Regions from separate parts of the Kitasatospora sp. NPDC053308 genome, predicted to be linked through region 2. Evidence: predicted binding sites of a transcription regulator. Region 2 holds the regulator's gene; the other holds the start of a gene.
What was found. Region 2 encodes HspR, which represses chaperone genes until heat shock. Its sites were predicted from a motif close to TTGAGNNNNNNNNNCTCAA; they were not measured.

Region 1: a site for HspR is predicted at 2,607-2,625, ahead of lon (endopeptidase La). Genes of this name have one in related genera too.

Annotation. Positions count from the first base shown of each region.
Region 1 is NZ_JBVJJY010000005.1:298,244-304,215, reverse strand. Features, by position in the region: gene ACZ6Y7_RS14710 (GtrA family protein) at 1-131, opposite strand, end outside; gene lon (endopeptidase La) at 188-2,584, opposite strand; gene ACZ6Y7_RS14700 (rhomboid-like protein) at 2,753-3,520, opposite strand; gene ACZ6Y7_RS14695 (response regulator transcription factor) at 4,082-4,819, shown strand; gene ACZ6Y7_RS14690 (sensor histidine kinase) at 4,900-5,972, shown strand, end outside.
Region 2 is NZ_JBVJJY010000001.1:407,538-413,509, forward strand. Features, by position in the region: gene ACZ6Y7_RS01875 (hypothetical protein) at 1-253, shown strand, start outside; gene ACZ6Y7_RS01880 (helix-turn-helix transcriptional regulator) at 247-726, shown strand; gene ACZ6Y7_RS01885 (hypothetical protein) at 734-1,354, opposite strand; gene ACZ6Y7_RS01890 (TrmB family transcriptional regulator) at 1,948-2,943, opposite strand; gene ACZ6Y7_RS01895 (heat shock protein transcriptional repressor HspR) at 3,178-3,717, opposite strand; gene dnaJ (molecular chaperone DnaJ) at 3,734-4,885, opposite strand; gene grpE (nucleotide exchange factor GrpE) at 5,041-5,664, opposite strand; gene dnaK (molecular chaperone DnaK) at 5,661-5,972, opposite strand, start outside.

The sequences.
Region 1 (5,972 bases), on a different contig from region 2:
TTGACCACCACGGTGAGCACGAAGCAGGTGCCCCCGACCAGCAGGAACTTCACCAGCCGGCGGTGGCGCACCAGGAAGGGACGCAGCCGGGCCGGCACCCGGGCCAGGGCGCGCTGCGTGGGGGACGGCACCTCCGCAGTCTCGCACGCGCAGGTGCCGTCGGCCCCTCAGCTCACCGGCCCGCCGCTCAGGCGGCGGCGACCAGCACCTCGGCTGGCTCCAGCGCCAGCTCCAGCACCTCCCGGACGTCCGCCACCGGGTGGACGGTGAGCCGCTCCAGCACCTCGGCCGGGACGTCGTCCAGGTCGGCCTCGTTGCGCTTGGGGATGATCACCGTGGTGATCCCGGCCCGGTCGGCGGCGAGCAGCTTCTGCTTCACCCCGCCGATCGGCAGCACCCGCCCGGTCAGCGACACCTCGCCGGTCATCGCCACGTCGGTGCGCACCTTGCGGCCGGAGAGCAGCGAGGCCAGCGCCGTGGTCATGGTGATGCCGGCGCTCGGCCCGTCCTTGGGGACGGCTCCGGCCGGGACGTGCAGGTGCACGCCGCGGTCGCGCAGCGAGGTGACCGGCAGTTCCAGCTCGGCGCCGCGCGAGCGCAGGTAGGAGAGCGCGATGTGCGCGGACTCCTTCATCACGTCGCCCAGCTGCCCGGTGAGGGTCAGCCCGGTGCCGCCGGTCTCGGCGTCGGCCAGCGAGGCCTCGATGTAGAGGACGTCGCCGCCGGCGCCGGTCACCGCGAGTCCGGTGGCGACGCCGGGGACGGCGGTGCGGCGCTCGCCCGGCTCCTGGGCGGCCTCCGGCACGTGGTGCGGCCGGCCGATCAGGGCGCGCAGGTCCTCCGCGCCGACCGCGGCGGGCAGCTCGCGCTCGCCCAGCTCGGCCTGGGCGGCAATCTTGCGCAGCACCCGGGCGATCGAGCGCTCCAGGTTCCGCACGCCCGCCTCGCGGGTGTACTCCCCGGCGAGCCGGCGCAACGCGGTCTCGTCCACGCTGACCTGCTCGCCGCCGAGGCCGGCCTTCTCCAGCTGGCGAGGGAGCAGGTGGTCGCGGGCGATGACGACCTTCTCGTCCTCGGTGTAGCCGTCCAGCCGGACCAGCTCCATCCGGTCGAGCAGCGGCTCGGGGATGGCCTCCAGCACGTTGGCGGTGGCGAGGAAGACGACGTCGGAGAGGTCGAGCTCGACCTCCAGGTAGTGGTCCCGGAAGGTGTGGTTCTGCGCCGGGTCCAGCACCTCCAGCAGGGCGGCGGCCGGGTCGCCCCGGTAGTCGGAGCCGACCTTGTCGATCTCGTCGAGCAGGACGACCGGGTTCATCGAGCCGGCCTCCTTGATCGCCCGGACCAGGCGGCCCGGCAGCGCGCCGACGTAGGTCCGCCGGTGGCCGCGGATCTCGGCCTCGTCCCGGACGCCGCCGAGCGCGACCCGGACGAACCTGCGGCCCATGGCGCGGGCCACCGACTCGCCGAGCGAGGTCTTGCCGACGCCGGGCGGGCCGACGAGGGCGAGCACCGCTCCCCCGCGACGGCCGCCCACCAGGCCGAGACCCTGGTCGGCCCGGCGCTTGCGGACGGCCAGGTACTCGACGATGCGCTCCTTCACGTCGGCCAGGCCGGCGTGGTCGGCGTCCAGCACCGCGCGGGCGCCGGCGATGTCGTACGCGTCCTCGGTGCGATCGTTCCAGGGCAGCTCCAGGACGGTGTCCAGCCAGGTGCGGATCCAGGAGCCCTCGGGCGACTGGTCGGAGGCCCGCTCCAGCTTGTCGACCTCCTTGAGGGCGGCCGCGCGGACCTTCTCCGGAAGGTCCGCGGCCTCGACCCGGGCGCGGTAGTCGCCCTCCTCGTCGGCCGGGTCTCCGTTCAGCTCGGCCAGCTCCTTGCGGACGGCCTCCAGCTGGCGGCGGAGCAGGAACTCCTTCTGCTGCTTGGCCACGCCCTCCTCGACGTCCTTGCGGATGGTGTCGTTGACCTCCTCCTCGGCGAGGTGGTCGCGCAGCAGCGTCAGCGCGTACTCCAGCCGGGCCACCTGGTCGGCCTCCAGCAGCACCTTGAGCTTCTGCTCGGCGGTGGCGAAGGGCGCGTAGCCGATGTTGTCGGCGAGCTCGCCGACGCCCTCGATCTGGGCGACCCGGTCCACGATCTGCCAGGCGCCGCGCTTGCGCAGCCACTGGGTGGACAGCGCCTTGTACTCCTTGACGAGCTCGGCGGCCCGGCCGGCCACCGGCAGGCCGACCGAGGACTCCGTGAACGGTGTGGTCTCCACCCAGAGGGCGGCGCCGGGGCCGGTGGTGCCGACCCCGATGCGGACCCGGCGCACGGCGCGCACCAGCGCGGCGGGCTCCCCGTCGGCCAGCCGGCCGACCTGCTCCACGGTGGCCAGCGTGCCGACCGCCGCGTACGAGCCGTCCACCCGCGGGACCAGCAGGACCTGCGGCTTGCCACCGACGGCGGCCGCGGCACGGGCGGCCTCGACCGCGGCGCGCACCTCGGTGTCCTTGAGGTCCAGCGGCACGACCATGCCCGGCAGGACGACCTCGTCGTCGAGCGGCAGCACGGGCAGGGTGAGCGGTGTGGACGTCGATGCCATGATCTCTCCCCAGTCAGTGAAGTTGAGTCGACCTGACTAAGGCTTGACGGGCACCGGATGTTCCCGCGACGTGGTTCGCCGTGAGCGAACAGGATCCGGCCGGGGAACGCCTCGGGGGCCGCCGTCAAAAGGGCGCCGGGGGAACACCGCACAGCCCCCGGAAAGTCCTCAGCGCGCGGTCCGCACGCGCGCCGGCACGGCGCCGCCGGCCGCCGCGGCGACCGGACGCGGCCGGGCCGGGCGCCGCTCGACCCGGCGCAGCCACCGCCACAGCGCGACCCCGGCGAGCACCGCCGCGGGGTGCCCCACCGCGGTGACCACGTCCTCGTCGGAGGCGATCTGCCCGGCGATCATCGCCCCGGCGCCGCCCAGCGCGAGCAGCCGCCCGGGCCAGGAGAGCAGTCCGGCCACCGCGCCCAGGCAGGCGAGCACGCCGTAGCTGACCCCGATGTCCAGGCGGTCCAGCACCTCGGGGGCCATCCGCCCCGTCCCGACGGCCGCGATCACCACGCCCTGGGAGAGCAGGGTGGCCGCGACGTGGCCGATCGCGAAGACGGCGGCGGCCCGGGCGGGCCCGACCCTGCGCTCCAGCGGCGCGAGGGTGAGGGCGAATCCCCACAGGTAGGGCATCCACACCTCGCCGGCCACCCAGAGACCACTCAGGACCAGGGCCCGCAGGGGGTGCTGCAGCAGGTTGTGGCCGTCGGAGCTGGAAGCTTCCTGCAAGCGCCGCACGAGTTCCGGGTCCGCGAATTTCGCGAAGGTCGTGGTGACGCCCACGACGGCGAGGTATCCGAGCGTGAAGGGATTGCGCCGGGGCGTCGGCACCCGGTCCAGCACCCATTGCGCGACACCGGAACGCAACCCGTGGCGGAGCATTCCGTACGGCACTCCCGCGGGCGCGCGCCCGTCGGCGTCCCGCCGCAGTCCCGCCATGCCGCCTCCGCTCCACGCCGCAGCCACCGGCTCCCGCCGGGGCCCGACGCACCGGCGCGCACCACGGGTTCCGCCCGAACGGGTGTTGTCGTGCCCACGGTACGTCGAGGTTCTGGGAGGCAGCTGGGAAAAGCCCGTGAAGACCGTCGACGTACCGGATCGCAGGATTCCCGATATTGGTCCAGACCTACTTCCCATTGACCTGTCAGTAGGGCCTCTGACCGGCGACTTGGCGTCAACTCGACTGCATACGTACCGTTACGCGGTGAAAATTCGCCGGGTAAGGTACCGGTCCGTGCCCACTCGCGCAGTGGGCCCGCGGGCGGCTCGAACAGTCGGCCCACGGGCCGGAAACGTCCGGTCCACCTGCCGGAAAGCATCCGCTGTCCGTACGCTGCGAAGTGCGCGGGAGAAGTGGGCGGCCGACCAGTCCGTCCTCGCCTCCCGATCGCGCGACGGGACGGCGGACCCGGCACAGTCCACGACGGAACAAGACTACGAGCGGAGCCCCGCCATCCCCACAGGTGGCCGGCCCGCAGCCCTGGGGGCGGTGGCGTGACCGTGACAGAAATTCAGCAGGACAACCACAACGCCGGCGGAGCGGTGAGCAGCCAGCGCAGAGTGCTGGTGGTGGAGGACGAGCCCACGATCGCCGAGTCGATCGCGGCCCGACTGGGCGCGGAGGGCTTCAAGGTCGCCGTGGCCCACGACGGCCCCGGCGCGGTCGACGGCTTCCACACCTGGCAGCCGGACCTCGTCGTCCTCGACATCATGCTGCCCGGCTTCGACGGCCTGGAGGTGTGCCGCCGGATCCAGGCCCAGCGCCCGGTGCCGGTGCTGATGCTGACCGCCCGCGACGACGAGACGGACCTGCTGGTCGGCCTCGGCGTCGGTGCGGACGACTACATGACCAAGCCGTTCTCCATGCGCGAACTGGCCGCCCGGGTCAACGTGCTGCTGCGCCGCGTCGAGCGCGCCCAGCAGGCCGCCCGGACGCCCGCGCTCGGCAGCCTGCGCTTCGGCGAACTGGAGATCGACCACGTGCAGCGCCGGGTCCGGCTGGCCTCGGGTGACGTCCACCTGACGCCGACCGAGTTCGACCTGCTCGCCTGCCTGGCCGCCCAGCCGCGCGCGGTGCTCACCCGCGAGCAGTTGCTGGCCGAGGTCTGGGACTGGACCGACGCCTCCGGCACCCGCACCGTGGACAGCCACGTCAAGGCGCTGCGCCGGAAGATCGGCGCCAGCTGGATCCGCACCGTGCACGGTGTCGGGTACGCACTGGAGGCCCCGCTCTCCTGACGGCGGACCTCGGGCGACGGGCCACCGGGGGGCCCTCGTCCCGAACGACGCCGTCCACCACGCGGGGACCACAGGGACCGATGACCTTTCCACAGCAACGCAACGCGGACTCCGACCGCGCACGGCCGCAGACCCTCGTCGCCCGTGCCGCCCACCGGGTCTGGACCGACATCCGGCCGCTCGACCCGGTCCGCTCGATCAAGGGCAAACTCGCCCTGCTCGTGATCGTCTCCGTGTTCCTGGCCACCGGGATGGTGGTCGTGGCGATCCGGTCCGAGACCCAGATCCGGATCATCATGGTCTTCTCCATGATCGCCTCGCTGCTGTTCATGCAGTTCCTCGCGCACGGGCTGACCGCCCCCCTGCGCGAGATGACGGAGGCCGCCAGGGCGATGGCCTCCGGCGACTACAGCCGCCGGGTCGAGGTGAGCTCGCGCGACGAGATCGGCGAGCTGGCGGCCGCCTTCAACGCGATGGCCGCCGACCTGGAGGCCGCCGACCAGCACCGCCGCGAGCTGGTCGCCAACGTCTCGCACGAGCTGCGCACGCCGATCGCCGCACTGCGCGCCGTCCTGGAGAACGTGGTCGACGGCGTCGTCCAGCCCAACCCGGCGACGCTGGGGGCGGCCCTGGAGCAGACCGAACGGCTCGGCCGCCTGGTCACCCACCTGCTCGACCTCTCCAAGATCGACGACGGCGTGGTCGACCTGGACGCCCGGCCCTTCGAGGTCCGCGAGTTCCTGGACGGCGTGCTGCGCGGGGTCACCGTGGACGGCGCGACGGCCGGCGGGGCCTTCTCCCGGCGCGGCGACGTCCGGCTCGCCCTGGAGGTCAGCCCGGCCGGCCTGACCGGCGTGGCGGACCCGGAACGACTCCACCAGGTGGTCGCCAACCTGGTCGACAACGCCTGCAAGCACTCCCCGCCCGGCGGCACCGTGACGGTGCGCGCGCGGCCCGACGGCGAGGACGGCGGGCTGCTGCTGGAGGTCCAGGACGAGGGCCCCGGCATCCCGCTCGCCGACCGCACCCGGGTCTTCGAGCGGTTCAGCCGCAGCGGCACCGCGACGGCCTCCGGTCCGGGCTCGGACGGCGGCACCGGCCTCGGCCTGGCCATCGCCCGCTGGGCGGTGGACCTGCACGGCGGGCGGATCGC
Region 2 (5,972 bases):
GGCCGCGCTGGTCCCGGACCTGCTGGAGGACCTTGCGCAGGCCTACGATGCGGCGCCCCGCCGACGTCCGTCGGGCCGTGGCATCCGGCGGGTGTCCGGCATGGTCGAGATCCGTCACCTGATCTCGCAGACGACCAGGGACTACCCGCACGAAGCGCTGGCCGCCCAACCAGGCGGGCCTCGTCCGCACGACCACATGGCGGACGCGCTGGACCAGGCCCGCCGCTACGTCGAGGGAGGGGTGCCATGCTGACCCTCTTCGAGCCCTCGGCCTGCTCCGACCCGCGAACCGTCGAGTACGCCGCGCAGTCCACGCGGCTCGGTGCCCCGATCCGGCTGCTGGACGGACCGTTCACCAGGACGCTGATCTTCGACAGGGCCGTCGCGCTGATCCCGGCCACCGTCGATCACACGGTGGCCGCTGTGGTGGAGGATCCGGCGATGGTCGCCTACCTGGTGGGCGTCTTCGAACGGCAGCGGGAGCAGGCCCAGGTGGTGGACTGGGAGGCGCTCGCCGACGGATCCGCAGGGTCCACGCCCCTGGAGCAGGTGGGTCGCCTGCTCGCCCGAGGGCTCACGCAGCGGGCGATCGCCAGCCGGATGGGGCTGAGCGAGCGTACGGTCGCGAGTCACATCGCCCGGCTGCGTGAGCTGTACGACGCGGAGACGCTGTTCCAACTGGGGTGGCAGATGCGGGGAGCCCGGACGGGGGAGTCCGGTGGCTGAGCGCTGCTCAGCCGGTGGCGGCCGGCCAGTAGCCGGGGACCGGGGGCTGCTGCCGGGGGACGTTGAACTGCTCGCCGGGGGCGGTCCAGAAGCCCTCGCGCAGGGAGAGGGCCATGCCGGCCCAGTCCAGGGCGGTCTCGACCGTGTGGTTGAGGGCCTCCTGCGACCAGGTGTCGTCGAAGACCAGCGGCAGGACGGGGGCGACCTGCTCGATGGTGGCGATCAGCGGGTTGTGGGTGATGGCCTCGTCGACGAGGAGGACGATCGGCTTCCGCAGCGCCGAGGCCCAGCCCAGCTCCAGGCTCACACCGGCCGAGAGTGGCGCTCCCACGTAGGCGAACACGAGGTCCGCGGACTGCAGGGCGCGGAAGTCGGAGGGAACGCGGGGCTCCGGGGCGCGGCCGGAGATGGTCCAGGCGTCACTGTGGTGCGCGCTGTACACGGCGGCACCGCTGCGGAGCAGGGTGGTGCGGAGCGTCGTCAGCCGCGTCCGGCTGGCGAGCGTCACCACACTGTCGGCCGGGCCGGTCAGCCGCATCAGCGGCGCGGCCAGGAACACACGCGCACGCCGGCCCTCAGGGGCACTGTCGAGGTGACGGGTAGTGGAGCCCTGGTAGTGGTCAGTCATGTCGACTCCGTTGAAAGGCCGACCGGGTCGGGGACGGGTCCCAGTGGCTGCTGCTGTTTGGGGTGATACGCGCGCTCATAGCTGTTGTGCTTGCGTGCATTATTGATGTGGACACATCCGTCTGCGTCGCGCTTTGGGTGGCGATCAGTCGGTGCACTGATCGTGTCGCTGCGCCTGCCTGCGAGTCCACTGGTGCGAGGTGTCATCTCGCTGCCTGGCAGCGAGATGACAGGCTGACCGCCTTCGCAGCACCTTGGGGCTTTGGAAGAGTTGCGCTGGGGGTGAGCGTCGCAGAGGTCCCTCGATGACACGTTCGGGATTGTGCAGCATAATCAGCGCTGCAGCTCATGCGAGGCCGATTGGCTGAAAGCTCAACGTTGTCGGAGAGGGAGTGGTCACAGTGCCAAAGGCGCGCCGGTTCGCGACCGCAGTGGTACTGGCTGTAGCGGCGATCCTGCTCGGTTCGACTTCTGCGCAGGCTGACGTGATCTGGACGACGCCACAGGCCCACGCCCAGCAGCCGTCGTCCGCTGTCGCGCAGATGCCGCTCGTGGCAGCCCAGGCAGACGATGTGATCTGGACTTGAGCTGGGCTCAGTAGGGCGTCTCGTTCTCATTGAACAGCGGCATGGCACGTCGGCTTTCCGCCAGTTTCCATCCGAGCTGGAACAAGGTGTCTGCGGCGTGTTCTTCCCGCATTTCCGCGATGTGTCTGGCGAGCGTGCGTTCACTCAAGCCGAGATTTCTGGCGATGACGCGGTGGCCGATGCCTTGCAGCATCATTCCGACGATGTTCTCGCGCAGTCTTGACACAACTTCTGGCGGGACGTCTAGGCCGCCCTGGAAAGGTATGGCCCGCTCCCAGAAGCTCTCGAACAGGCTGACCATGAAGCCGATCACAGCCTCGTCCTGAATGAACGCCGCTCGGTGCTGGTCGCCCGTAACGGGAATGATTGCGGCGGTGCGATCAACGATGATCATTCTCGTGAAGGGCTCGCCCAATGTGCGGACCTCACCGCCAGCGGTGGTCATGGCTGCGACGTACTCCCGTGTAGGCGCAGAATACCGTGTGCTCGGCTGGTACAAGGTCCGCCGCGAGACCCCCCGGCGAAGCATCTCGGTGTCCAGCGCGATCGCTGCCTCTGTGGGGAACGAGCGCGAGCCTCCGCCTGGCTGGGCGCTCAGCACTTCCTCACGACTGCTCTCCATGAGTTCAACCAGCCGACGATTGATCTCCGCTAGGCCGTGAAGGTGTTCGATAGGACCGCCATCGCGCCCACTGCTTACTCCATTTCCGTAAGCTTGAGCGAGTTCTTGGAAGTCTGATGGCAACGCAGCAGCCCGACTGAGCAGATCAAGCGCCTTGCGTTGCCACACGGCTGTGAGGCTGTTGGTGAGATGCTTCGGGTCGACGGCGACAAGCATTCCGGGATTCTCTACGTCAGGCACCAGCAAGCCGATATCGACCAATTCGCGGAGATGGTCGCTGCACTCCTCGACCTCAGCCGGGATCACTCTGCCGTGTTCTTGAACAACAGCCTTATAGAGTGATCTGGCTTCGGGAGAGAGCTGAGTGTGCGCGTTGGTCATGGGACCGGATGCTTCAGCCCCACCCATCTGTCGCTCCTTGCCCTCGGCGGGGGCCTTTCGGCCTTGCTAGGTCGTACTCCCGTGCCAGATTTCCGATGCAACTGTCGCACAGTCATTCGCCAACGCGCAGCTGAACTGGCACCCACCCGGCAGGAAGGAGGGTGCCACACCGAAGCTGCCGCCGGCACCCCCCGGACAGGAGGGGGCCGGCGGCGGGGCCGTGCGGGGTGTCGGTCAGCGCTTGGGGCGCCAGACGACGAGGGCGCTGGACTGGGGGGTGGGGGGCTGGTACGGGACGAGGTCGCGGCGGTAGGAGGCGTGGACGGCGGCCTCGCGCTGCTGGAGGGCGGTGGCGGCGCCTTCCAGGGAGTCGACGAGTTCGGCGACGCGCGACTGGAGGGCGGCGACCTGGTTCTCCAGCTCGATGATCCGCTTGATGCCCGCCAGGTTGATGCCCTCGTCCTGGGAGAGCCGCTGGACCTCGCGCAGCTGCTGGATGTCGCGGGCGGAGTAGCGGCGCCCGCGGCCGGCGGTGCGGTCGGGGCAGACGAGGCCGAGGCGGTCGTACTGGCGCAGGGTCTGCGGGTGCAGGCCGGACAGTTCGGCGGCCACCGAGATGACGTACACCGGGGTGTCCTCGGTGAGGACGTACTGCGGTGTGGCCGAGGGGGCCCGGCGGGGGCGGCGGGTGCCGCCGCCGGGGAGGCCTTCGCCGACGCCGGGGGCGATCGGGCCCTCGGCGTTGAGCGGGTCGATCGGGTTGATCGGGTTCATCGGGGACATCTGGTCGTCACGCTCCCTTCGCCGCCCGGAAGAGGGCGGCTCGCGGATCGTCGGAGGCGGTGGCCTCGCGGTACTGCTCCAGGGCGTCCAGCGCGTCGCCGGTGACGTGCTGGGGCACCACGACCTCGACGGTGACGAGGAGGTCGCCGCGGGTGCCGTCCTTGCGGGTGGCGCCCTTGCCGCGGGCGCGCATGGTGAGGCCGTTGGCGCTGCCCGGGGGCAGCTTGAGCTTCACGGAGGGGCCGCCGAGGGTGGGGACCTCGATGGTGGCGCCGAGGGCGGCCTCGGGGAAGGTGACCGGGACGGTGACGGTGAGGTTGTCGCCCTTGCGGCCGAAGACCGGGTGCGGGTCGACGTGCACGGTGACGTAGAGGTCGCCGGGCTGGCCGCCGCGTTCGCCCTGGGCGCCCTTGCCCTTGAGCCGGATGCGCTGGTCGGCCTGGACGCCGGCCGGGATGCGGACCTGCATGGTGCGGGCCGAGCTGGCCCGGCCGCTGCCGTGGCAGTCGGTGCACGGGTCGTCGACGATCATGCCCCGGCCGCGGCAGTCCTTGCACGGCTCGGAGAGCGCGAACGCGCCCTGGCCGCGGCTGACGGTGCCCGCGCCGACGCAGGTGGGACAGACCCGCGGGGTGGTACCGGACTTGGCGCCGGTGCCGTTGCAGGTGCGGCAGGGCGCCTGGCTGGTCATCCGCAGCGGGACGGTGGCGCCGTCGACCGCCTCCTCGAAGGAGAGCGTCACCTCGGTCTCGACGTCGGCGCCGCGCCGGGGCTGGGCCTGCCGGGGGCCGCCGCGGTTGAAGAGGCCGCCGAAGACGTCGCCGAGTCCGCCGCCGCCGCCCTGGTTGCCGCTGAAGAGGTCGCCGAAGTCGAAGCTGTAGCTGCCGGTGCCGCCGGGGCCGCCGGCCCGGAAGCCGCCGTTGGCGAAGAGGCTGCGGGCCTCGTCGTACTCCTTGCGGCGCTTCTCGTCGGACAGGACGTCGTACGCCTCGGAGATGTCCTTGAACCGCTCCTCGGCCTTGGTGTCACCCTTGTTGGCGTCGGGGTGGAACTCGCGCGCGAGCTTGCGGTAGGTCTTCTTGATCTCGGTGGCGGTGGCGTCCTTGGGCACGCCGAGGACCTTGTAGTAGTCCTTCTCGACATAGTCCTTGCCACTCACGGCTCGCGCCACCTCCCGATGTCCGTCGTCACTGCACTGAGGGTGCTGTCGACAGCGGTGGAACGCGCCGCCGTCGACAGAGCGCTGCGGAGCCGGCCGCCGTACTGGCCGGCGTACGACTCCGCAGCGCACTGGTTGTCAGCTGTCACAGGTGGTCAGCTGTCCGAGCCACCGTCGGACTTGTCCGCTTCGCCGGACTTCGCCTCGGTGTCCGGGCCGGCGGCCGTCTGGGTGCCCGGCTGGGGCTCCGCGACGGCGACCATCGCCGGGCGGATGATCCGCTCGCCGATGCGGTAGCCGGGCTGGAGGATCTGCACGCAGGTGTCCTCGGTGACGTCCGAGGAGTAGCTGTGCATCAGCGCCTCGTGCATGGTCGGGTCGAAGGGCTCGCCCTCCTTGCCGAACTGCTGCAGGCCCAGCTTGGCGACGACCGTCTCCAGGGACTCGGCGACGGACTTGAAGCCGCCCGTGACCTCGCCGTGCTCGCGGGCGCGGCCGATGTCGTCCAGGACCGGGATCAGGGACTCCAGGATGTTGGAGACCGCGATCTCGCGGACGGTCAGCCGGTCGCGCTCGACCCGCTTGCGGTAGTTCTGGTACTCGGCCTGCAGGCGCTGCAGGTCGCCGGTCCGTTCGGCCAGTTCGCGCTTGGCGGCGGCGAGCTCCTCCGGGGCGCCCTCGGCGGCACCCGCCGCCGCGGCCTCCTCGGCGGCCTTGATCACGGCCTCCTCGGCGGCGGAGTCGTCGCCGGGCTTGCCGCCCTGCGGCTTGTCCGTCATGCCGACGCACCGCCCTTGGGCTTCTCGTCGTCCACGATCTCGGCGTCGACGACGTCGTCCTCGGCCTTGGCCTGGGTGGAGTCGCCGGCCGCGGCGGCACCGGCGGCGTCGGCGTTGGCGTAGAGCGCCTGGCCGAGCTTCTGCGCGGTGGTGGAGACCTTCTCCGAGGCCTCGCGGATCTTCGCGATGTCCTCGCCCTTCAGGGCCTCCTTGAGCTCGCCGATGGCGCTCTCGACCTCGGTCTTGACGTCGCCCGGGAGCTTGTCGGAGTTGTCGGCGATGAACTTCTCGGTCGAGTAGACGAGCTG